Regions from separate parts of the Clostridium sp. JN-9 genome, predicted to be linked through region 2. Evidence: predicted binding sites of a transcription regulator. Region 2 holds the regulator's gene; the other holds the start of a gene.
What was found. Region 2 encodes NrdR, which represses ribonucleotide reductase genes. Its sites were predicted from a motif close to CACNANATNTNGTG; they were not measured.
Positions count from the first base shown of each region.

Region 1: the regulator NrdR is predicted to act here: its motif matches at 4,785-4,798, upstream of EQM05_RS13145 (vitamin B12-dependent ribonucleotide reductase).

Region 1 is NZ_CP035280.1:2,717,615-2,730,100, forward strand. It holds gene EQM05_RS13125 (calcium-translocating P-type ATPase, PMCA-type) at 179-2,845, shown strand; gene EQM05_RS13130 (S1-like domain-containing RNA-binding protein) at 2,903-3,748, opposite strand; gene EQM05_RS13135 (gamma carbonic anhydrase family protein) at 3,800-4,303, opposite strand; gene EQM05_RS13140 ((2Fe-2S)-binding protein) at 4,410-4,619, opposite strand; gene EQM05_RS13145 (vitamin B12-dependent ribonucleotide reductase) at 4,905-7,976, shown strand; gene EQM05_RS13150 (hypothetical protein) at 8,296-8,811, opposite strand; gene EQM05_RS16360 (hypothetical protein) at 9,466-9,597, shown strand; gene map (type I methionyl aminopeptidase) at 9,703-10,452, opposite strand; gene EQM05_RS13160 (hypothetical protein) at 10,581-10,937, opposite strand; gene EQM05_RS13165 (Lrp/AsnC ligand binding domain-containing protein) at 11,192-11,656, shown strand; gene EQM05_RS13170 (DUF378 domain-containing protein) at 11,802-12,011, shown strand; gene EQM05_RS13175 (SagB/ThcOx family dehydrogenase) at 12,147-12,486, shown strand, end outside.
Region 2 is NZ_CP035280.1:1,555,529-1,568,014, forward strand. It holds gene EQM05_RS07500 (penicillin-binding transpeptidase domain-containing protein) at 1-222, shown strand, start outside; gene sigK (RNA polymerase sporulation sigma factor SigK) at 303-1,004, shown strand; gene aroE (shikimate dehydrogenase) at 1,132-1,917, shown strand; gene EQM05_RS07515 (type IV pilus twitching motility protein PilT) at 1,919-2,974, shown strand; gene EQM05_RS16340 (hypothetical protein) at 3,006-3,137, opposite strand; gene EQM05_RS07520 (glycosyltransferase family 2 protein) at 3,554-4,828, shown strand; gene ftsA (cell division protein FtsA) at 5,013-6,269, shown strand; gene ftsZ (cell division protein FtsZ) at 6,290-7,390, shown strand; gene spoIIGA (sigma-E processing peptidase SpoIIGA) at 7,583-8,380, shown strand; gene sigE (RNA polymerase sporulation sigma factor SigE) at 8,396-9,103, shown strand; gene sigG (RNA polymerase sporulation sigma factor SigG) at 9,178-9,951, shown strand; gene EQM05_RS07550 (YlmC/YmxH family sporulation protein) at 10,093-10,359, shown strand; gene nrdR (transcriptional regulator NrdR) at 10,410-10,868, shown strand; gene EQM05_RS07560 (response regulator transcription factor) at 11,108-11,803, shown strand; gene EQM05_RS07565 (HAMP domain-containing sensor histidine kinase) at 11,816-12,486, shown strand, end outside.

The DNA of each region.
Region 1 (12,486 bases), 1.2 Mb from region 2:
ATAAAGGGGAGTAGCATAAGTTATACGCTTTTAACTATTCGTCAGTACGGCTTTTGCCCGGATAGTTTACTCTTTAATGAGTTTGCAAGACCTTTGTCATTAATATGGCAAGGGTCTTTTTATATTCTAATGTAATAATAGGATTTTCTTTGTTAATAATATGAAAGAGGTGGTTTTAATGTGGTTTGACAAGGATATTGATTACACTATTAATGAATTTTCCGTTAATCCCAAAGCGGGATTATCATCTGAGGAAGCTGACAGAAGAAAAGAAAAATATGGTCCTAATAAACTGGCAGGTAAAAAACAAAAAAATATCTTTCAACTGATTTTTGAGCAGTTAAATGATGTGCTGATTTATATATTAATAGCAGCAGCTGTTGTTTCTGCCCTGCTTGGTGAAGTAAGTGATGCAATTATTATAGCCGTTGTAATTTTTATTAATGCATTTGTGGGAGTAGTTCAGGAGTCAAAAGCTGAAAAGTCCCTTGAAGCTTTAAAGAAACTTTCCACTCCAAAAGCAGTGGTTAAAAGAGATGGTGAATTAAAGGAAATTCCCTCTGAAGAAGTTGTTCCAGGTGATATTGTTATAATAGATGCGGGAAGATATATTCCCTGTGATCTAAGATTAATTGAAAGTGCTAATTTAAAAATTGAAGAATCTGCATTAACTGGTGAATCTGTTCCCTCTGAAAAGGATGCTCAATTAATTTTAGAAGGAGAAGATACAGCATTAGGTGATAGAAAGAACATGGCATTTATGTCCACTCTGTCAACCTATGGAAGAGGAGTAGGAGTTGCTGTTAGTACCGGTATGGATACAGAAATTGGTAAAATAGCTAAAATGCTTGATACTCAGGAGAGAGAATTAACACCGCTTCAGAAAAAACTTGAAGAGCTTGGAAAGGTTCTTGGGTTTGCAGCACTGGGAATTTGTGCCCTGATGTTTGTTGTAGCTGTAATTCAGAAAAGGGACATATTTGAAATGTTCTTAACTGCTATAACACTGGCTGTTGCTGCTATTCCTGAAGGACTTCCAGCCATAGTTACTATTGTTCTGGCTATGGGTGTTCAAAAGATGATAAAAGAAAATGCTATCATAAGAAAACTCCCTGCCGTGGAGACACTTGGCTCTGTAAATGTTATATGTTCAGATAAAACAGGAACATTAACACAAAACAAGATGACAGTTACAAAGTTCTACTGTGATAATTATTTGGGAAGCATAAATTCTCTGGATATAAAGAATCCATTTCATAAACTGCTTCTTGAAAACTTAGTACTGTGTAATGATGCTACTTTCAGTGAGGATTCAAAAACTGGTGATCCTACAGAAATAGCCCTGCTTGAGGCAGGAGTTTTATATAATATGTTTAAAAAAGAAACTGATGATTCGCATAAGAGAGTAAATGAAGTTCCATTTGATTCTGACAGAAAATTAATGACAACAGTAAACAAATATGAAAATCAATACTATGTAATGACTAAAGGTGCCATAGATAACCTGCTGAAGATTTGTTCCAAAGCTGTGGTAAATGGTAATGTAGTAAATTTAACTGATGAAATAAAGCATAATATTATGGAAGCTTCAAATTCCATGTCTGATGATGCTTTAAGAGTTCTTGGATCAGCATATAAAATAATTAATGATGAACATGTTGAAGTGGATTCACTGGAATGTGACCTGATTTTCATAGGATTAGTGGGTATGATCGATCCTCCAAGAGAAGAGGTCAAAGATTCCATAGCAGTGTGCAAAGCTTCAGGAATCAATACTATAATGATTACTGGTGATCATAAAAATACTGCTTATGCCATTGCAAAAGAACTTGGAATTGCAGAAAATGAATCACAGGCAGTTTTTGGTTATGAAATAGATAAAATGTCTGATGAAGAATTGTCTGATAAAATTGATAACCTTAGAGTTTTTGCAAGAGTTTCCCCTGAACATAAGGTTAAAATTGTTAAAGCTCTAAAGGCAAAGGGTAATATTGTTTCCATGACAGGTGATGGTGTTAATGATGCTCCTTCACTTAAAGCTGCAGATATTGGTGTGGCAATGGGAGTCACAGGAACAGATGTGGCAAAGGGTGCTTCTGATATGATTTTAACTGATGATAACTTTTCTACAATAGTAAAAGCCATTGAAGAAGGCAGAAATATATATAATAATATTAAAAAGTCCATAATATTTCTTTTATCCTGCAATACAGGTGAGATATTATCTCTATTTATGGCCATACTTTTAGGCTGGGCAGCTCCCCTGAAACCAATACATTTGTTATGGGTTAATTTGATTACAGATAGTTTTCCTGCCTTAGCATTAGGCGCTGATCCAGGTGATAAAGAAGTAATGAAGGAAAAGCCTCGTAATTCTTCGGATAGTCTGTTTGCACATGGAACAGGTGTCGCACTGATATTAAATGGAATTTTGATAGGATTTCTCACTCTTTGTGCATTTGTAGTTGGAGTAAAAGTTTATACAGGATCTACCACATTATTTCCTTTAATGCCTGAAAAACTTTCAAAAGATGCCTTAACTCATGCTCAGACAATGGCATTTGTGGTACTGAGTGTATCACAATTATTTCATGCACTTAACATGAGACACCCTGAAAAATCCATATTCCAATTAGGTTTATTCAGCAATAAATACCTAATTGCTGCTATACTGTTTGGAATATTCCTTCAGGATGCTATCATAACAGTCCCAGCTTTAAACTCTATATTTGAGGTATGGAATCTATCCATGAGAGACTGGGGATTTGTTGGAATTTTATCAGTAATGCCTTTGGTAATCAATGAAATTGTAAAAATATTTATCAGGGCTGGAAAAAAGCATTAAAAAGATTAAAAGAAGCAGTTTTGCATTTTAGCAAAACTGCTTCTTTTTTAAGCTTTTTTATTTAATGAGATATGTACCTGTTTCATCCTGTTTAATGAGCTGCTTTTTCATTAAACCTCCTAATGCATTTTTAAAATAGTTTTTACTTTCATGGAATACAGCTTTAATGTCTTCAGGAGAACTCTTATCATTATACTCCATAAATCCATTATGTTCTTTTAAATAATCCAATATATCATCTTGAAGCTGTGTTCTTTCTTCTTTTGGAGACTTTCTTGGAGTCAATCCTAATTTTCCATCCTCATCATATATTTTTTTAACCCTTAAGTTTAGCTTTTCACCAGGCACAACTCTTTCAAAGTATTCATTTTTTAAAACCACACCTCTGTACTTATCATCCACAGCAACCATTATACTGCCGTTAGTCTGGAATCCATACACCGTTGCGCTTACTTCATCTCCAATTGAGTATGGTGCATCATCCTCTAAATATCTGTCAATAAATGTTGTTGCTGCCAGTCTGTCTGTTTTGTCTACATAAATATAAAATAAATAACTGGCCCCTACTGTAATCATATAATTTTCTTCTTTTTTGGGCACCAGAACATCTCTTTCCAGGCCAATATCAATGAAGCTTCCAAAATCAGCTTCTCCAACTACCTTTAAATATGCCATTTCTCCTACCTGTGCTAAGGGAGCCCTTAATGTTGCTACAAGTCTATCCTTGGAATCCCTATAGATAAATGCATTTACTTCATCCTGTTCATTTAATTCCATACCGTTTAAATTGCCATTAGGAAGAAGTATATCATCACTCATATTTCCTGTACCGGCATCTAAAAACAATCCAAAATCAACTTCTCTGGCTACTTTCATTTTATTAAATTTTCCTATGTTTATCACTGTTATCACTCCTTATTGCTTTACTATATTATTACCAATTACAATACAATTTTATTTATATTCTTTAGATAGATGTACATAATGAATAGCATTATCCATATTTGCTTTAATTTCACCTTCAGTTAAGTTTCTTATTACTTTTGCAGGAGAACCCATACATAGAACACCTGATGGTATTTTTTTATTGTGTGTTACAAGGCTTCCTGCTCCTATAATTGTATTTTCTCCTATTTCTGCTCCATCTAAAATAATTGAACCCATGCCTATTAAACAATTATCATGAATTTTGCAGCCATGAAGAACCACATTATGACCTATTGTAACATTATCTCCTATGTCTGTGGCAGGACCGCTGCGATAAACATGAATTGTTGAATTATCCTGTATGTTAGTGCCCTTACCTATAAATATTTTGTTCACATCTGCTCTTACAACAGCACCAAACCATATGCTTGAATCCTCACCTAATGTTAAATCTCCTATAACCTGAGCATTTTCAGCTATGAAGCAGCTTTCGCTTATGCATGGCTTTTTTCCTTTAAAATTTATAATCATAAAAATTCACCTTATTATTTATTTATTTTATATCTGTATTATAAGTCTAATAGCAATAAATGACAATAAAAATAATGGTTACCGCATTTTGCAGTAACCATTATTTTTATAAAGAATTTTTTAATAGTTCTTCTATTTTAGGGGTGCATCTTCTCCCCTTGCAGGATCCTGACCCTGCACCTGTTGCTTTTCTTACCTGCTCTACTGTCCTTGCTCCGTTTTGTATAGCCTTTTTCATAGTTGCTCTTGATATTCCTCTGCATAAGCAGACTTTTGTCAATTTATCTAATACTTCATTATTTAAGTTTTGTTCCATTATTAAAATTTTCCTCCTATATATGGATTAATAATCATTCTACATTACATGGTAATATTTATTTTTTAAAAGTCAATACTTATTTTTTTCAATAATTAGTTGTATATTAGAAAGTAATGGTGTAAAAATTGAAAATATAGCTATTATGTGAAGGTTACTCAATATTACTACATATTGTAGTTTTAATATTTACACTGTACTACATATGGTAGTATAATTTACTTATGTTAATTATATACTTTAATAAAAACTAGATTTTGAATTATTTAATTTAGGAGGAAATGCATGAAATCGCTAGATAAATTATTTGTAAGATATTTTACAAAGGAATTGGAAAAGGACACATCTAAAACTGTATATGACTTATTTAAGTGGAAAACCGTAGACGTTTTTCTAAAGGATCATAAAACAGGTAAAGTACTTGTGGACATGAAGAACCTGGAGTTTCCGGAACACTATTCTCAAAATGCCTGTGATATTATTGCCTCAAAGTATTTTAGAAGAGCCGGGGTTCCAAATAAATTAGGTTATGAAAACAGTATGAAAATGCTTGCCCACAGAATGGTGGACTTTTGGGCAGCTTCCCTAATGGATGAAGGGCTTATAGAAAATGAAGATGAAAAGTCAATTTTTTATGACGAAATGGTATATGCATTATTAGCTCAAATGTATGCTCCTAACTCCCCACAATGGTTCAACACTGGCCTTAAAAGAAGCTATGATATCAAGGGAATGCCCCAAGGGAATTTTTATTATGATGAAAATCTAAAATCAGTTGTAGAAAGTAAGGATACATACTCAAGAACTCAGGCTTCAGCTTGTTTTATATTGTCCATTGAGGACAAATTATTAGGCCCTCATTCTATTTCTGAACAATTTATCACTGAAACAAAATTGTTTAAGGGTGGATCTGGTACTGGCTCTAATTTTTCAAATATAAGAGCAAAGGGAGAAAAACTTTCCGGCGGAGGGGTTTCTTCAGGTTTAATGAGCTTTTTAAAAGCTTTGGATAGGAATGCAGGGGCCATAAAGTCAGGTGGTACAACCAGACGTGCTGCCAAAATGGTCTGCCTGGACATTGATCACCCTGAAATAAAGGATTTTATAACCTGGAAGGCAAATGAAGAAAAAAAAGTAAGAGCTCTTGGAAAAATGGGCTATAATACTGATTTTGACGGTGAAGCTTATGAAACTGTATCAGGTCAGAACAGTAACAATTCCATAAGATTTTCTGATGAATTTATGAATAAAGTAGCTAATTTAGATAAAAATGAAGATGAAGAAATTGTTTTAAAAGGCAGAGTAGATAAAAAAGTTAATACATCAGTAAAGGTTAAAGATCTTTGGGATACATTTAATATTTCTGCATGGCAGTGCGCCGATCCTGCGCCTCAGTTCATAGATACATTCAATGCATGGCATACATGTCCTGCTGGAGAAGACGGCGTATATAATGCCAAATATAATAAAATAAACTCCACAAATCCATGCGGTGAATATGCATTTTTGGATGATACTTCATGTAATCTGGCTTCTATAAATGTTTATAAATTTTACAATTTTGCCGAAAAGTCCTTTGATGTAAAAGCATATCTGCACGTTATTGGATTAGTTCAGTTAATATTGGAAAGCTCAATACACTGGGGTCAGTTTCCAACCAAAGATATTGCACGTAAAACATATATGTTTAGAACAACAGGACTAGGTATCTCAAATTTAGCATCACTTTTTATGGTTATGGGATTCCCATATGATTCTGATGAAGCAAGAGCACTTGCAGCTTCACTTGCAGGTATTTTAACTGGATATTCATATTATGTATCTGCACTGATGGCAGAGAAAATCGGTACATTTGAAAAGTTTGAAACAAACAAGAAATATATGATGAGAGTTATAAGAAATCATGCAAGAGCTGCCGGCGTTACTTCAAGGGATGTTAAAAATATAATAAAAGGTTCTTTCCAAGATTCATTTGAGGGACTAAATTACAAGCCTATGACAGTTAATCATGATTTATTAAACAAACTAGGTCTTGGCGAAATTAGTGAAACATTGAAAAAAAGCTGGATAAACGCCTTGGACAATGGTGATAAATTTGGATATAGAAATGCTCAGGTAACTGTAATGGCTCCAACAGGAACCATATCATTTGCCATGGACTGTGGAGCAACTTCAATTGAACCTTTTTTCAGTCATATTGTTTATAAAAAACTATCTGGCGGTGGATTTATGACCATAATAAATCCTGTTATGGAATTAGCTTTAAAGAACTTAAACTATAGTGATGATGAAATAAGTGACATACTGGAATATGTTTTAAGAAAAGAAAAGGTAGAGGAAAACGGCTATGAATATGAGAAAGTAATAGACGGTAAATTAGAGGGTGCGCCACATTTAAAAAAAGAGCATCTTCCTATTTTTGATACGGCCAATAAATGTGGAACAGGTGAAAGATTTATTGCAGCTATGGGTCATGTATTAATGGTTGCTTCAATTACACCACTTATATCCGGAGCTGTTTCTAAAACTGTAAATCTGCCAAAAACAGCAACAGTGGATGATTTTAAGAAGGTGGTATTATCCTCATGGAAACTTGGCATAAAGGGAATAACTTTATATAGAGATGGTTCAAAGGCAAGTCAGCCTCTAAACATAAATTTATCAAATGATATTGATTTAAAGCTTGAGGATCTACCCTATGACAAGCTTTTAGCTAAAGCTAAGGAACTTCAGAAGGGTTACAAATATTCAGAAAGGGAGAAGCCTGTTGGTATTAGAAAAGGTACCACACATCCTGCACAAATTGAGGATGTTAAAATATACACTACAGTTAACAGAAGAGAAAATGGCGAGATTTCAGAAATTTATATAACTACTGACAGAGAAGGTACAATTATAACAGGACTGCTTAACTCACTTTCTAAAGCACTGTCAGTAATGCTTCAGTATCATGTTCCACCAAAAGACATTGCCAGAATGCTGCGGGGACAAAAGTATGAACCATATGGCTTTGTACAAAAGCATCCTTATATAAAGTATGTTTCTTCTATTTCAGACCTGGTAAGTAAAATTATTGATATAGAAACAGGAGATTACAGCAGATGCCAGGTAAAACCTGAAAACTACTGTGATCCCGATTCAGCCCCAGACCAGGCTGCTGCTATTGAAGAATCATTAGCCTCTGGTAACCAATTAAGCAAGGACATGGAGCCAATAAAAGTTGAAGATGTAGACAATAATATTAAAGGTGAACGGGTATATGGAAGTACATGCCCCAACTGCTCCTCCACAAGAATGGTAAGAAACGGAACCTGCATGGTATGCCTTGACTGCGGATCAACAACTGGATGCTCGTAAAACTATGCTGCATTTATTTAGTACATCTTTTGTGTGGAATGCAGCTGTTCTGCAGAGAGAACACAACTATAGATGTACTTTAAATGCAGCTTAGTTAGTATTTCGTCATGACTTATCGCCAGTACATCTTTTGTGTGGAATGCATCTTAGTTAGTATTTCGTCATGGTAAAATATAGTATAATTACAATTATAAGGGGCTGTTGCATTAGCAGTTAAAACTGCTGGTGCAATACTCCTCCTTTAATCTTTCCTTCTTTAGGTATATGGCTCTTTTATTCAATAGTGTTGATAAAGTAACAAACTCCCGTTAGGGACAGGCTAATTAAAACATATTTCAGCATTTCTCATATTTATATATGTATTTTCCATATTAATTTTACTTATTGCTTCTATAAATTTATTTATCGCAGATAAGATATTATTAAAATTACCGTTCTTTAATAATTTGAATAAGCTTAAATAATTATTTAAATACTTTGTTGCTACTCCTCTAAAACGGTACATCCATTCCATGCAGTCACATCTATATTTTACTGCTTCAGAGCTATTATCAAGGTATTTATTTATCTCCCTTATTTTCTTTCTCTTAAAGAACAAGGCAAAAAAGCTTTTCGGCCTTGAGATTGCCTGCCTATTTTTATTTAATATTTTTCCAATATAATTTTCCATATCCATTGCATTCATACGTCCTGTGCCAACTGCCCTGGAATAAATATTTTTATGTGAATCCAATGCTGTAATAACGCAGACTTTATTATTGCTGATATTAATGTAACTTACGCTTTGATCATGTACTCTTTTTTTATTATCTAATAAAACTATAATTGAAACCATTTTTAGTTATTAAAACTTATGATTCACTTAATCAATTGAGTTTTTGGTTTTTCTGCAAAGAAAAACTACCTTATTTAATCTTTGTTCTTTAATCTTTGTTCTTTTGCTAAAGTCCTATTCACATCAACATTATTATTTAAAAGAGCCATAGGTGTCTGTTAGAAAATAAATATCTAATCACCGCAGCAGTCCCAAAAATCCTTGAGGATTGGATATTTTAAATGATGTAACATACTTCTATATATTGAAATATATGACACCACATGGTAAAATACACATATATTTAGCTAAGTAAATTAAAAAAAATTGGAGGGAATTTAATTGAGAAAAAAACAAATAATTATCACAATTCTTTTCATGATAATTATTACGTGCCTTGCTTTATATTTTCAATGGGCGGAATTTTACAAAGGGTATAGTCTATCAAATTTTAATTATTTCATTTCAATAACATTTTTATTAATATGGGCAATATTTAGCTTCTATTGGGGACTAATTCAAGAAAAAAAATATAAGAGATTTATTATGATATATTGGGGCGGAAATATCATTATATCTATCATTATTTGGATTTTTGCTAGCAATAAACTCATTCAATCATTGTTATTTCCATTTTATATCTGGTACGTTGGACCATTATATGGGTTTAAACATATGCTGTTAAACATAGATGTACAAGAGTTAATACTAATAACATCACCATTAGGTATGTTATCCAGTTTTATAGGATATTGGCTTGGCAGCTGGGTATCAAAATTTTCCGAAAGTAAAATCTCCAATACATAACAAAAAGCATCATAAGAAAAAATACCCAATAGATCAATAAATACAAATTCATTTTATTATCTATTGGGTATTAGTAATTATATGACCTATTTAATACAGGATCTATTAATCCTGTTCGGTTAGAACCAATGGACCATCCTTAGTAATAGCAAGTGTATGCTCATATTGAGCTGACAGGCTTCCATCTAAAGTTCTGGCTGTCCATCCGTTATTATCAATTTTTAATCTAAAAGAACCAGCATTAATCATGGGTTCAATGGTGAATACCATTCCTTCACAGAGTTTTATTCCTCTGTTTGGAGAACCAAAGTGAAGTACCTCTGGGTCTTCATGCATACTTTGGCCTATACCATGTCCTGTGAAATCACGTACAACGGAAAATCCGTGAGACTCAGCGTGAACCTGAATTGCATGTGAAACATCACCAAGCCTGTTTCCAATAACAGCTTTCTCAATACCTATATAAAGACATTCTTTTGTTACCTTAAGGAGATCTTCAGCTTGTTTGGATATTTTACCTACTGGATAAGACCAGGCAGAATCAGCCATCCATCCATTGAGATTTACAACCATATCAATTGTAACAATATCACCCTCATGGAGATGAGTATGGCTTGGGAATCCATGGCATATTTCATCGTTCACAGATGCACAGGTTGCGTAGGGATATCCCTCAAAACCCTTTTGCTCTGCTATTGCTCCATGAGATCGTATAAAGTCATCTGCAAATTTATCAATTTGCAGAGTGGATATACCAGGACGGATTATCTTTCTAAGTTCTCTATGGCATGCAGTTAATATTTTACCTGCCTCAGCCATGTTATTAATTTGTTCTTGATTTTTAATTATAATCAATGTATATCACCCTTTGCATTTAAAAATTATATTTACATATATACTTTACCACTTCTGAATTATCAATTAAACATATTTCTTAATAGTGAAAAATGACCCCCATATTATAAAGGAATCATCTTCTTAATTTAATCTTTTTTATGTTGATTTTTAACTCTGTTTGGTTTTGCTTTTGGTTTAATAACATAATCGTCTTTTTTGTTTACTTTTCTGTTTCCTCCAAGCCCGGACAAATCCATAAACCATAAAAACAAGATAATAAAAACTCCTGATTGTATAACCTGCCAGATTGTACCCTCCATATTATATTTATAATATCCTGCAATAAGAGATGGTACAAAAAATATGGCTATACCAACAGCTAAAACAACCCATTTATTTGGTTTAAATCTGTAAAGTACATATTTTCTCAAAATATTATATGCAATTAGCAAAACTGTTGCATATATTACTACTCTTAAAACAAATGTTAACCAAGTAGGCATAATTATTTTTCCCCCTCATAACTTAATTTATCTATAGACATTTACTTTCTATATATTTATTATTATATATTTTATGTAATATATCAATACCTTATTTAATATCCATTTTTTGTTATATCAATTTAAAAATAATTGAATTATTATTATTTTGATAAAAAATTTGCTATTTAATTATAAGCATGATAAAATATACGTGTTGAAAACGTTTAGAAATGCTATCATGACAACTATACTTTATTTTAGGAGTGATTTTTATGAATTTATGCATAAGTGGATTAGATGAACTTGATCTTCAGATATTGGATATTTTAATTAAGGATTCCCGTACCCCATATTTAGAGATTGCCAGGAACTGCCACGTCAGCGGGGGAACTATACATGTAAGAATGAAAAAGATGCAGGATATGGGAATAATAAAGGGAACTAAACTTATTGTTGATAACTCTAAATTAGGATATGATATTTGCTGCTTTATAGGAATTTATTTAGATAAATCATCATCATTTACAAATGTCCTTGCTCATATGAAAGCAATTAAAGAAGTAGTTGAATTACATTATACCACTGGGGATTATTCATTATTTGTGAAAATACTATGTAAAAACATGTCTGATCTTCAAAACTTACTTATGACTAAAATACAGACTATTGATGGAATACAAAGAACAAATACATTCATTTCTTTATATCAGCCTATTGATAGAAATATTGAACTTTAAATTATATTTATACATAATAAAAGAGGGAAGCATATGTTTCCCTTTTTTATTATATATTTTTCTAAAATAATTTTACAAATTACTTATATTTTATATAAAAATGTCAATAATAATGGTATAAGCTTTGAAAGGAGATGTAATTTTAATGAAAGCATTAGATATTACCGCACTTGTATTAGTTATTATAGGCGCTATAAATTGGGGTCTTATTGGTTTTTTCCAGTTTGATTTAATAGCTACATTGTTTGGAAGTATGTCTGCATTCACAAGAATTGTATATGCTATTGTTGGCATAGCAGGATTATATGCCATTTCATTCCTTGGAAAAGATAGAGAAACAAGAGAAGTTAAATAGTAATTTAACATTACAAACCCCTGATATTATTATTGGGGGTTAATTTTATGCTGCATATATCTTAAAATAAATTTAGTGTTATAATTAAATTATATAATTTTAGTATATATTTTGATTTAAAAGGGGATGCATATTATGAACAAGAATGATAATTGCAGAGACTTTTTAAAAGCCAACGCATTTATTGACCTTGAAAGCATAGAAACAGATCAAAATAAGGAAATGCCTGAACCTCCCATTCAAAAGCAGTGTCCTGAAAATGTAAAGCTTATAGATTTAGTTTCTCCCGATTTGTTTACCTGTGGGCAGATGGACATTCTTTCTACATTGAGAAAAAGAAAAACCAGACATGCCTATAGCGATGTTCCTCTTACTTTAGAAGAATTTTCTTTTTTACTTTGGAGTGTACAGGGAATAAAAAAGATAGTTAAAAATGGTTATGCAACTTTGAGAACAGTTCCTTCAGCAGGTGCCA
Region 2 (12,486 bases):
GAAGCTGCAGTTAAAAATGTTGAGGTAGGTGGAAAAACAGGATCAACTGAGAGAGGGGATACATCAGATGGCTGGTTTACAGGCTTTTTTAAAATTGGAGAAAAATATTACTCCATTGTGGTAATTTGCCCTGAAATAAATAAGAACACTGAAAGTGCTTCTAATACGGCTTCTCCAGTATTCCAGCAAATTGTAGAGACAGTTAGTCCATTATTAAAATAATAATAAAAAGATCATTGTACAGGCACTTTTCTTTGAAAGAAAACATAATATATTAATAAGCACTATTAGGAGGAACACCGGTGTTTACCATGGAATGCTTATTTGATGTATTAAGTAATGTAGTGTTTCTAACGGCATATGTAACAAATAATAGCTCATTTCCTCAGCCCTTAGATGAAAATGAAGAAAAATATTATTTAATAAAATTAAAAGAAGGGGATATTTCAGCTAAAAACATACTTATTGAAAGAAATTTAAGACTTGTTGCACATATTGTTAAAAAGTACTCTTACCCTGGGAAAGATGTAGATGATTTAATATCTATAGGAACTGTGGGTTTGATAAAAGCAATAGATTCTTTTGACAGTTCAAAAGGAACAAGGCTTGCTACCTATGCTGCAAAATGTATTGAAAATGAAATACTCATGCTCATAAGAAATAATAAAAAAACTAAAGGTGAGGTATATCTCCAGGATCCTATCGGAGTTGACAAAGAGGGCAATGAAATTTCTTTAATGGACATTCTGAGCAGTGATGATGATTCTATTATTGAAATAGTGGAAAGTAAAATCCAAACTAAAAGATTATATAATAAAATAGACAGCTGCTTAGCAGATAGAGAAAAAAGTGTAATTGAAATGAGATATGGACTTCAGGATGGAAAGCCTAAAACACAAAGAGAAATTGCTAAACTACTTGGAATATCCAGATCTTATGTTTCAAGGATAGAAAAAAGAGCTCTTAAAAAGCTATATAAGGAAATGAACAACTACAGTAAATAAAGGACTAAGAATTAGGAATTTGTATAACAATCCCTAATTCTTAATCTTTTTCATGCATACTAAAAACATGACTATTAAAGAGGAATTGTGAAAATAGCGAAGAATAAATATTATAGGGAGTGATTTTATGGAACATGTAGGACTGCTTGGAAAAAACATATCTTATTCAAGATCTCCGGAAATACATAATAAATATTATTATGAACATGGAATTCAATTAGATTATAAAATATTTGATGTAAATTATGATAACATATCAAATTTTGTTAAAAATCTACGAATAAATAAAATAGTAGGATTTAATGTCACTATTCCATATAAAACGGAAATTATTAAGTATTTAGATGATATTGATTCATCTGCAGATATTATAGGTGCTGTTAACACTGTTTTGGTGACAAATGAAAAATTAATAGGATATAACACAGACTATTATGGATTTATTAAGAGTCTTGAGATTTCTGGATTCAATGTAAACAGCAAAACAGCATTGATTATTGGAAATGGTGGAAGTGCCAGATGTATTTTTACAGCACTTAAAGATTTAAATATAAAAAGTATCCATGTTATTGCAAGGGATACTTTAAAATCAAAGGCTAATTTACATGGTGCAGATATTTTTTTAAATTTAAGTGATTACCAGGATGGCATAAACCTGGAACCATATGATATTGTTGTAAATTGTACACCAATAGGAGGGCCCAATTATATACATGATAAGTTATTTAATATTACAAAAGTAAATCCAGATGCATTAGTATATGATATAAATTATGGCAATAAAGAATCACAATTACTCAGCCAGGCCAGACAAAAGGGCGCTCAAGTGATGAATGGTAGTTTAATGCTGAAGAATCAAGCTGTTAAGGCTATGAATATTTGGATTGACTACTTAAGCGAAAGGGGAAAATAAAGTGATAATTTTAAAGCAGCTATTAGAAACAACTATGAAAGAAAAGGCTTCTGATTTGCATCTAACTGTTGGAATACCACCAGTTATAAGGGTTAATGGAACACTAACAGAAATTTCAAAGGAGAAGTTAACACCTTCAGATACAGAAAGGTATGCAAAAGAAATTTTTGGACAACAATATGAAGCCTTTGAAGAAATTGGGGAAGCAGATACTTCATTTTCTGTACCAGGACTTGGAAGATTCAGAGCCAATGTATTCAAGCAGAGAGGGAGCATTGCTATTGCCTTAAGAGTTGTTGGACTAAAAGTTCCAAATTTAAATGATCTAAACTTTCCTCCAGTTATTAAAGACTTAACTTTAAAACAAAGGGGATTAGTGCTTGTAACAGGACCCACTGGAAGTGGAAAAAGCACAACTCTTGCAGCAATGGTTAATGAAATCAATTCGACCAGGGCAGCACATATCATTACTCTTGAGGACCCAATTGAATATTTACATAAACATAATAAATCTATAATCAATCAAAGAGAAATAGGGAAGGATACTAAAAGTTATGGAAGTGCCTTAAGAGCTGTACTAAGAGAAGATCCGGATGTAATCCTTGTTGGTGAAATGAGGGATCTTGAAACAATTTCAGTTGCATTAACTGCAGCTGAAACAGGCCACTTAGTATTATCAACATTGCATACTATTGGGGCAGCTAAAACTATTGACAGAATAATAGATGTTTTCCCACCATATCAGCAGCAGCAGATTAAAATTCAGCTGGCTGCAGTTCTACAGGGAATTATTTCACAGCAGCTTCTTCCAAGGGAAGATGAAAAGGGAAGGATTGCTGTTTTAGAAATTATGATAATAACTACTGCCATTCAAAATATGATTCGGGAAGGAAAAACACATCAGATAGAATCTTCAATTCAAACTGGAGTTAAGTATGGCATGAAGACAATGGATATGGCACTAGCCGATTATCATAAAAAGGGAATTATTTCATATGATACTGCTATATCATATGCTATGGATAGAGAAATGCTTAGTAAGTTAATATCTTTATAAATAAAAAAGGACCTATGGTCCTTTTTTAACATTAAAATAGTAAATAATCGAACATTTTTACTGAAATTTGATTGTTTACAGCATTGGAAACTTTTTCCTGTTTCTTTTTATTATTTATTTTAGAATTATTATTACATTTCTTACTGCAATTAACCTGCTTCATAATAAGACCTCCTATTATTAAATAAAAAAACAATAAGATAAGAGGACTTACCAAAAAGATTCGTCTTTTTTATGAAGTCTGCTTAAATCCAGATAATAGATTAGATAGTAGCGCCGCATAAGGCTCTACCCCCTTTTCTATACTATAACAGTAATTTATTTTAACTGATTTTATAATAGCATAGTTTTATATTTCATACAAATGCATAAAATTCAATAAAATAGATATAAATACAATAGGATAGTATAAGACAGATTTAAATTTTATTTGTGCATTATAACTCATTAATACTAATAATTTCATAAGTTTGCTGCAAATATTTTACTTGTTTACTGGATGAATAAACAAAATTTAAAATTATATAGTAATTGAAATAGTTTTGTGCTAAAATAACTTTGAACTAGGGGGGATCTATATTGAATATAGTAAATTTAGCTATAAAATACAGTTCGCATTTATTAACAAATATTGTTTATATTATTACCATGTATTATTTGTTTATCTCATTTTTTGGAATTTGGAAGGGCAGAAAGACAAAAAATATTAGACCCCAAAAGAGTTTTGCTTTGATAGTTGCAGCTCATAATGAAGAAGTTGTAATTGCTGATATAGTTGATAGTTTGAAAATGTTAGATTATCCAAAAGAACTTTATGATATTTTTGTTGTAGCAGATAATTGTACTGATAAAACTGCATATATAGCAAGACAAAAGGGCGCTCTGGTTTATGAAAGGACTAATAAGGATAAAAGGGGAAAGGGTTATGCACTTGAATGGATGTTTTCAAAACTTTTTAAATTAAAAAAGAAATATGATGCAGTGGCTATTTTTGATGCAGACAATTTAGCACATAAAAACTTTCTTTTAGAAATGAATAAAAAGTTATGCGAAGGATATAAAGTAGTTCAAGGTTATCTGGATAGTAAGAATCCAAAAGATACATGGATTACAGGCAGTTATTCTATTGCATTTTGGACATGTAATAGAATGTTTCAGCTTTCAAGAAGCAATATGGGTCTTTCCAGCCAGCTGGGTGGAACTGGATTTTGTATTGATACAGAAATGCTGAAAAAGTTAGGCTGGGGTGCAACATGTTTAACTGAGGATTTGGAATTTACCTGCAAACTTGTATTAAATGGTTATAAAGTTGGATGGGCTCATGATGCCATAATATATGATGAAAAGCCTCTCACAATGTCTCAGTCCTGGTGGCAGAGAAAAAGATGGATGCAGGGATTCGCAGATGTCTCCAGCAGATATTTTTTCAAACTTATAAAGAAATCCATAGTAAGTTTCAGTTTTATTCCATTAGATTGTGCATTATATAGCATTCAGCCTATAGTTACTATACTTTTAGGAATATCATCAGTAATAAGTCTGGGTCAGTATTATATTAAAACAACACATATTATTGCCAATATAAACGCAGGTATTCCACTTATAAGTGCAAGTATGGCCACTTTAGCATTAGTGCTGGTTACAATTTTTCAGCTGGTTTATACACCATTTATTTTAGTTTTAGAAAAAAAATTAAATTTCAAGGTGTTTTTGTACTATATTATTTATCCTATTTATGCAATAACCTGGTTTCCAATATCTATACAGGGGTTGTTAGATAAAAATAAAAAAGAGTGGAATCACACAATACATACAAGAAGCGTAAATGTTAGTGATTTTGAAAAGGTAAATTGAGAGGAGGATTTTAATCTTCCTCTTTTAAATATATGTAATTATTCATTTAAACTTTAGTTTCTTTTCAGTTTATATTTTATTATTAATTAAATTTCAATTAAAATATTAAAATTTTAGAGGAAAAATTAGATTTATGTTGAATATATAATTTGATGGTTCTCTTACAAGGGGGGAGAAAGGCATAATGAATGAATATATAATCGGAATTGATGTTGGATCATCAAAAATCTGTGCAGCAGCAGGTAAATTTGATAAAAATGGAGATATTCAGATAGTTGGAGTTACTTCAATTAAATGTAATGGTATAAAAAAAGGAATAGTAGTAGATATTGATAGTACTTCTGAGTCAATTAAAAACTGTATTTTTCAGCTGGAAGGAATAATTGACTATAAAATAGATGAGGTATTTATTTCACTGCCTGTGTGTATTAGTGAAATAATAGACAATAAAGGCGTTGTTGCAGTTTCATCAGAAGATAGGGAGATTAAGAAAAGTGATGTAGAAAGAGTTTTGAAGGCTGCTAAAATTATCACAGTTAATTCTGATAAGGAAATAATTGGCTTGATTCCTGAACAATATATTGTCGACGGATTTGATAGAATTAAGGATCCTATTGGAATGAGCGGATTAAGGCTTGAAGTTGATGCCAAGGTAATTTTATCTCAAACTACAGTTATAAATAACTTATTTAAAAGTATAAATAAGGCAGATATAAAGGTAAGGGGTATCGTTTATGAACCTTTAGCATTATCTGAGGTACTTATTGAAAAGGAAGAAAAAGAAATAGGTACTGCCATTATTGATGCAGGTGCTGAAACCATTGATATTTCAATATTTAAAAATGGAGTAATTAAATTTGCAGATGCCATACCTTATGGAGGGAATATTATTACTAATGATATTTCCGTATGTTTAAAACTTCCCTTTTCTGAGGCGGAAAAAATAAAACTAAAGTATGGTGACATAAAAAACGATAATAATGTTAGTAAAAGTAAAATAAGTGTAAAAGCAAGTTATAATAATGCTATAGAAATTGATCAAAATTTATTAATTGAAATAATTAATGCCAGAGTAGAAGAACTTTTATCCATTATTAACAATAAAATTATCCAAAGCGGATATAAGAATGAAATATCAGGGGTTACTATTACAGGAGGAGCCATTTCATTTATGACCAATATTGATATATTGGCTGAAAAAATTTTAGACAAACCTGTAAGAATAGGAGTTCCACATTTTGTTGGATCTTCAAATCCTATGTATTCATGTGGCATTGGGATTGTAAAAGAAGCTTCCGAAAGCTTTAAAAATAGCTACTTAACTAACAAATCAAATGAAAAGAAAAGTAAAGATGTATTGAATGATGAAGACATGGGTGAAGAAGAAGGTAAAAGTGGATTTTTAGCAAAAATTAAGGAATTTTTTACTGAGTTTTTTTAAATTTGTAAGGAGGTATTATTGTGCTAGATTTTGATGTAGATGTCCAACAATTTGCTCAAATTAAAGTAATTGGTTGTGGCGGCGGAGGAAATAACGCTGTAAATAGAATGATTAAAGAAGGACTTAAAAATGTTGAATTTATTGCTATAAACACAGATAAGCAGGCATTAATGCTTTCGCAGGCTTCTCAAAAGATCCAAATTGGAGATAAATTAACAAAGGGATTAGGAGCAGGTGCAAATCCTGAAATTGGGAAAAAGGCTGCGGAAGAAAGCAAAGATGAGATTTCACAGGCAATAAAAGGTGCTGATATGGTGTTTATAACTGCAGGAATGGGAGGAGGAACTGGCACTGGTGCTGCTCCAATAGTTGCCGAAATTGCTAAATCAATGGGCATATTAACAGTTGGGGTAGTTACAAAACCATTCCCTTTTGAAGGCAGAAAAAGAATGCTTCATGCAGAAATGGGAATTAAAAATCTGAAGGAAACTGTGGATACATTGGTCACAATTCCCAATGAAAGGCTTTTAAGCATTGTTGATAAAAAGACAACTTTAATGGATTCTTTTAAACTGGCAGATGATGTTTTAAGACAGGGTGTTCAAGGCATCTCTGATCTTATTACCATTCCTGGTTTAGTAAATCTTGATTTTGCAGATGTAAGAACTATTATGACAGATAGAGGACTTGCACATATGGGTGTAGGTAAGGGAAATGGAGATAACAGAGCTCAGGAGGCTGCAAAGCAGGCTATATCAAGTCCTCTTTTGGAAACTTCAATTGTTGGTGCCACTGGAGTATTATTAAATATTACTGGTGGTGCAGACCTTGGACTTCTTGAAATTAACGAAGCTGCAGAAGTTGTCCAACAGGCTGCTGATCCAGAAGCCAATATAATATTTGGAGCTGTAATAGACGAAAGTTTAAAAGATGAAATCAGAATTACTGTCATAGCAACAGGATTTGAAGATGAAAAAACAGAGCATGTTACAAATAATATTAATTTAAATGAAAAAGATATTGTAAATAGAAAAGAAGAGGCTGCAATGACTTCAGAAAAGGCAAACTTTGATGAACCTGATTTAGAAATACCTGCATTTTTGAGAAGACAAAGAAAATAAAGAAATAATTAACCCCAGTGATTTTTAAGTAAATTAAAGATCACTGGTTTTTTTTGTTACAAGTTAAACTAAAATTAAGCATAATGACATATTTTAAAATATAATAATATATAAAACCATTATAAATTGACAAAATTTTGAAACAAATAGGTTTATAATAAAGTGAGTAACATATGATTTGGGGGGGATCATTTGATTATATATTTAGATGTAATACTATTTGAAAATTTTATTGTTGATTTTTTTTTATTATATATCACGCTTCAGACAATAAAATTAAGGCCTGTAATAAAATATTTAATTATATCGTCCACACTAGGAAGCTTATATGTGCTTACCTTGCTAATACCAGGTTTAAAGGTACTTTCCGGATTTGCTGGAAAATTAGCAGCTGGTTTTATTATGACTTTTATTGCAGTAAGAAAAAAAGATTTTTTTTTTCTTTTAAAGGCATATTGCATTTTTATAATATATACAATGCTTCTTGCTGGAATCTGCACATTTAATTCTTCAAGTGAATTTGCAAATATAACCGTTGGAGTAATATATAACTTTTCCTATAAAAAATTGATGATTTCAATTATGATTATGTATTTAATAATTCACAGGACAGTTACTTTTATTAAAGACAGAAAAGCAATGACAAACTTTATATATACTATAGATATACAGTTTAATCAAAATTTAAAATCTGTAAAGGCATTTTTAGATACGGGAAATGAACTCCGTGAACCAGTTACCAATATACCGGTAATTATAGCTGAACAAAACGTGCTAAATGGCATAGATACTGATAACTTTTCAAAATATTATATACCTTATAAGCTGGTTGACGGAAATGAGGGAAATTTATTTGGAGTAAAGCCAAGTTCTATAATAGTTCATATGAATGGCATTAATAACAGAGTAGATGGAATAATTGCTGTTACAAGTTCAAAGCTGAGCAAAAGTGGTGATTATAATGCTCTGTTACCAAGAAATATAATTTAAGTGGGGGTATATAAAATGCTAAGTTTAAAGGAGTTATTAAATAGAATAGTCATTAAGTTAAAAATATTTTCTGAAAGAATTTACTACATAGGGGGCAATGATGCACTTCCGCCGCCATTAACAAAAAAAGAGGAGGATGATTTAGTTACAAGGTTGGTTTTAGGTGATTCAAATGTTAGATCTACTTTAATTGAAAGAAATTTAAGATTAGTAGTGTATATTGCAAGAAAATTCGAAAATACCGGGGTAAATGTTGAAGATTTAATTTCTGTAGGAACTATAGGACTTATAAAAGCTGTGAATACATTCGATCCTGAGAAGAAGATCAAATTAGCCACCTATGCTTCAAGGTGCATAGAAAATGAGATATTAATGTATTTAAGAAGAAATAGCAAAGTAAAAGCAGAAATTTCTTTTTATGAACCATTAAATATAGATTGGGATGGAAATGAACTGTTGCTGTCAGATATACTAGGAACGGACAATGATGAGGTATACAACTTAATTGAGGATGAAGTTGACAGAGAATTACTATTTATGGCAATGAAAAAATTAAGTGACAGAGAAAAGGAAATCGTAAAACTTAGATTTGGACTAAATGGAGGAGGAGAAAAAACTCAAAAGGAAGTTGCAGATATGCTTGGAATCTCTCAGTCATATATCTCCAGACTGGAAAAAAGAATTATTAAAAGATTAAAAAAAGAAATTAATAAGATGTTATAGTTTGTCTTTAGTATAAAATCTGCTCCCTTAGTAAATAATTAAAATGCGAATATACTAAAGGGGCTGATGAGTATATGATAATAAATAAAGTTGAAATTTGTGGAGTTAATACTGCAAAATTACCTGTATTAAAGGAAGCTGAAATGAAAAGTCTGCTGTTAAGTATCAGAAAAGGTGATAACTCAGCAAGAGAAAAATTTATTAGAGGGAATTTAAGATTGGTCTTAAGTGTTATTCAAAGGTTTAATAATAGGGGAGAAAATGTTGATGATCTTTTTCAGGTAGGCTGCATAGGATTAATAAAGTCTATTGATAACTTTGATTTAAATCAAAATGTTAAGTTTTCTACTTATGCAGTGCCCATGATTATAGGAGAAATCAGGAGATATCTTAGGGATAATAATTCAATTAGGGTAAGCAGATCTTTAAGAGATATTGCATATAGAGCATTACAAGTCAGGGACAAATTAATAGGAGAAAATAATAAGGAGCCAACAGTTTCTCAGATTGCCAGGGAGCTAAAAGTTCCCAGGGAAGAGGTTGTGTTTGCATTGGATGCAATCCAGGATCCAGTATCACTTTTTGAACCAATTTATCATGATGGCGGTGATGCTATTTATGTTATGGATCAAATAAGTGACAGCAAAAACATTGATGACAGCTGGCTTGAAAATATATCTATCAAAGAAGCAATGAAGAAATTAAATTCAAGGGAAAAACTAATATTAAACTTAAGGTTTTTCGAGGGCAGAACTCAAATGGAGGTAGCAGATGAAATAGGTATCTCACAAGCACAAGTGTCACGATTGGAAAAAACAGCATTAAAACATATGAGAAAATATGTTTAAATAGATTTAAAGTAAATTATATGGATAAATGTGTACATAAGATTAAAACTTTATTTTAGGTTTTAATCTTATTTTTGTAATACAAAATTTATATGTATCATATATATGTTTATAAGATTGTTTTATACGGAGGTAATATTTATGGAGGAACTTTCCTTGTTTTCCTTATCAAATCTAAAATCTATGGAAGTTATAGATATAAATACTGGAGCTAAAATTGGATATATAAGAGATATAAAAATTGACTGTGATACTTATAGTGTTGTTTCTGTGATTATCCCTACTCAAAAGATATCCTGGTTTACCAAAAATAATGATATAGAGGTTCCATGGAATAACATACATAAAATAGGTGTAGATGTAATTTTGGTGAAAGATATTGAATTTTCTTCTAGGAATGAAGAGTAAAAATATGATATACTATAGAATAGCAAAATAGAAAGGAAGGCGTGAATGAATTGAAATGTCCTTATTGTGGTTATTTAGAAAGTAAGGTCATTGATTCCAGAGCTACTGAAGATGATATGGCCATCAGGAGAAGAAGAGAATGTTTAAGCTGCAATAGAAGGTATACAACCTACGAAAAGGTGGAAGATATACCAATGTTAGTAATTAAAAAAGATATGAGCAGAGAATTTTTTGATAGAACTAAAATAATAAATGGTCTTATAAAGGCCTGCCAAAAGAGACCAGTTTCAAGGAAACAAATTGAAGGAATTGCTGATGAAGTTGAAAAAAAAATCAACAACGAAATGTTAACTGAAGTAAAATCTGAACATATTGGTGAATTAATTATGGAAAGCTTAAAAAATGTTGATGAGGTTTCCTATGTAAGATTTGCATCGGTATACAGACAGTTCAAGGATATTAATACTTTTATGGAAGAAATAAAAAATTTAATGGCTAATAAAAAATGACATGTGGATTCATGTCATTTTTTTATAAAATCAGTTTAAATTATTAAATTTCTTAAGAAATGAAATTAAAACAGTGTTAGAATTAAATTATAAATTATAATGGGAGATTAAAATGGCAATTTCAAAGTTTAATAATATAATGAAAATAATGAATTTCACTCTTATAGAAAGAACAAAACCAGCAAAAGAAATTTTTCCTTTGTGTATATAAAATAACTTTTCATTTAGGAGGAACAATAATGGGTGAAGAAAAAATACTAATTGTAGATGACGAAGAACATATAAGGGAATTGATAAAATTTAATCTTGAAAATTCAGGATATAAATGTATTACAGCAGATAATGGAATTGATGCATTGAAAATTGTAAAAGAAGAACAGCCTGATTTGGTTTTTCTGGATCTAATGCTGCCAGGTATGGATGGATATGATGTCTGCAAGGAGATAAGGAGAGATACTCTTGTTTCATCAACTCCAATAATAATGATTACAGCCAAAAGCGAAGAATTAGATAAAATACTGGGATTGGAACTAGGTGCAGACGATTACGTTACAAAGCCATTTTCCGTAAGAGAGCTGGTTGCAAGGGCAAAGGCAGTATTGAGGAGAACGGTAATCAAACCAGTTGAAAAAAGAGTTAATTTTGCAGATATAAGCATAGATTTTCAAAGACATGAGATCTTTAAAAAGAACAAAAAAATAGAACTAACACTGAAGGAATTTGAGCTTTTAGAAATTTTAATTAAAAATAAAGGAAGAGTAATGACAAGAGATTTCCTTTTGGATAAAATATGGGGATATGAGTACATTGGAGAAACAAGGACTGTGGATGTTCATATTAGACATCTAAGGCAGAAAATAGAGGAAGATGATAAAAATCCAAGATATATAGAAACAATTAGAGGAATCGGATATAGATTCAATTATGATGAATAATGGTGATTTTATATGAAAAGAAAATTATTATTATCAATGCTGGCAACTTTACTATTTAGTTTAATTACCATTACAACTTTATTTATTATATTAGTAAATTATGAGCACATTGAAAGTACTAAAACTAATTTAAAAACAAATAATGATTTAATTATTAATATATTAAACAATGAAAATATAAAAGATGTAAGAGAGTTTTTTTTAAACAATTTTACAGATTCAGGCATAAGAGTTACTTACATTGATAAAAACGGCAAAGTATTAATTGATTCATTTATTGATAAGGATACAATGGACAATCACAATAACAGAGAAGAAGTTATAAAGGCAAGGAAGCAAGGAGTTGGCTATTCAGTAAGAGACAGCATTTCATCAAAAAGTGAGTATATTTACTGTGCCACTTTATACAATAACGGTTATATAGTTAGAAGTTCAATGCCGCTAAAGACAGTTACAGGTTTAGAGAGTTCTTATTTAAAATATTATGTAATAATTTTAATTTTTGCTATATTAGTTTCTTTAATTTTTTCTTCCAACTTATCATATGCAATTACCAAGCCAATTAAGGATTTAGAGTTCATAACATCAAGAATTGCAAAGGGTGAGATGGATAGAAGGGTAAACATTACAACCAGGGATGAAATAGGTCATCTTGCTAATACATTTAATAATATGGCGGATAA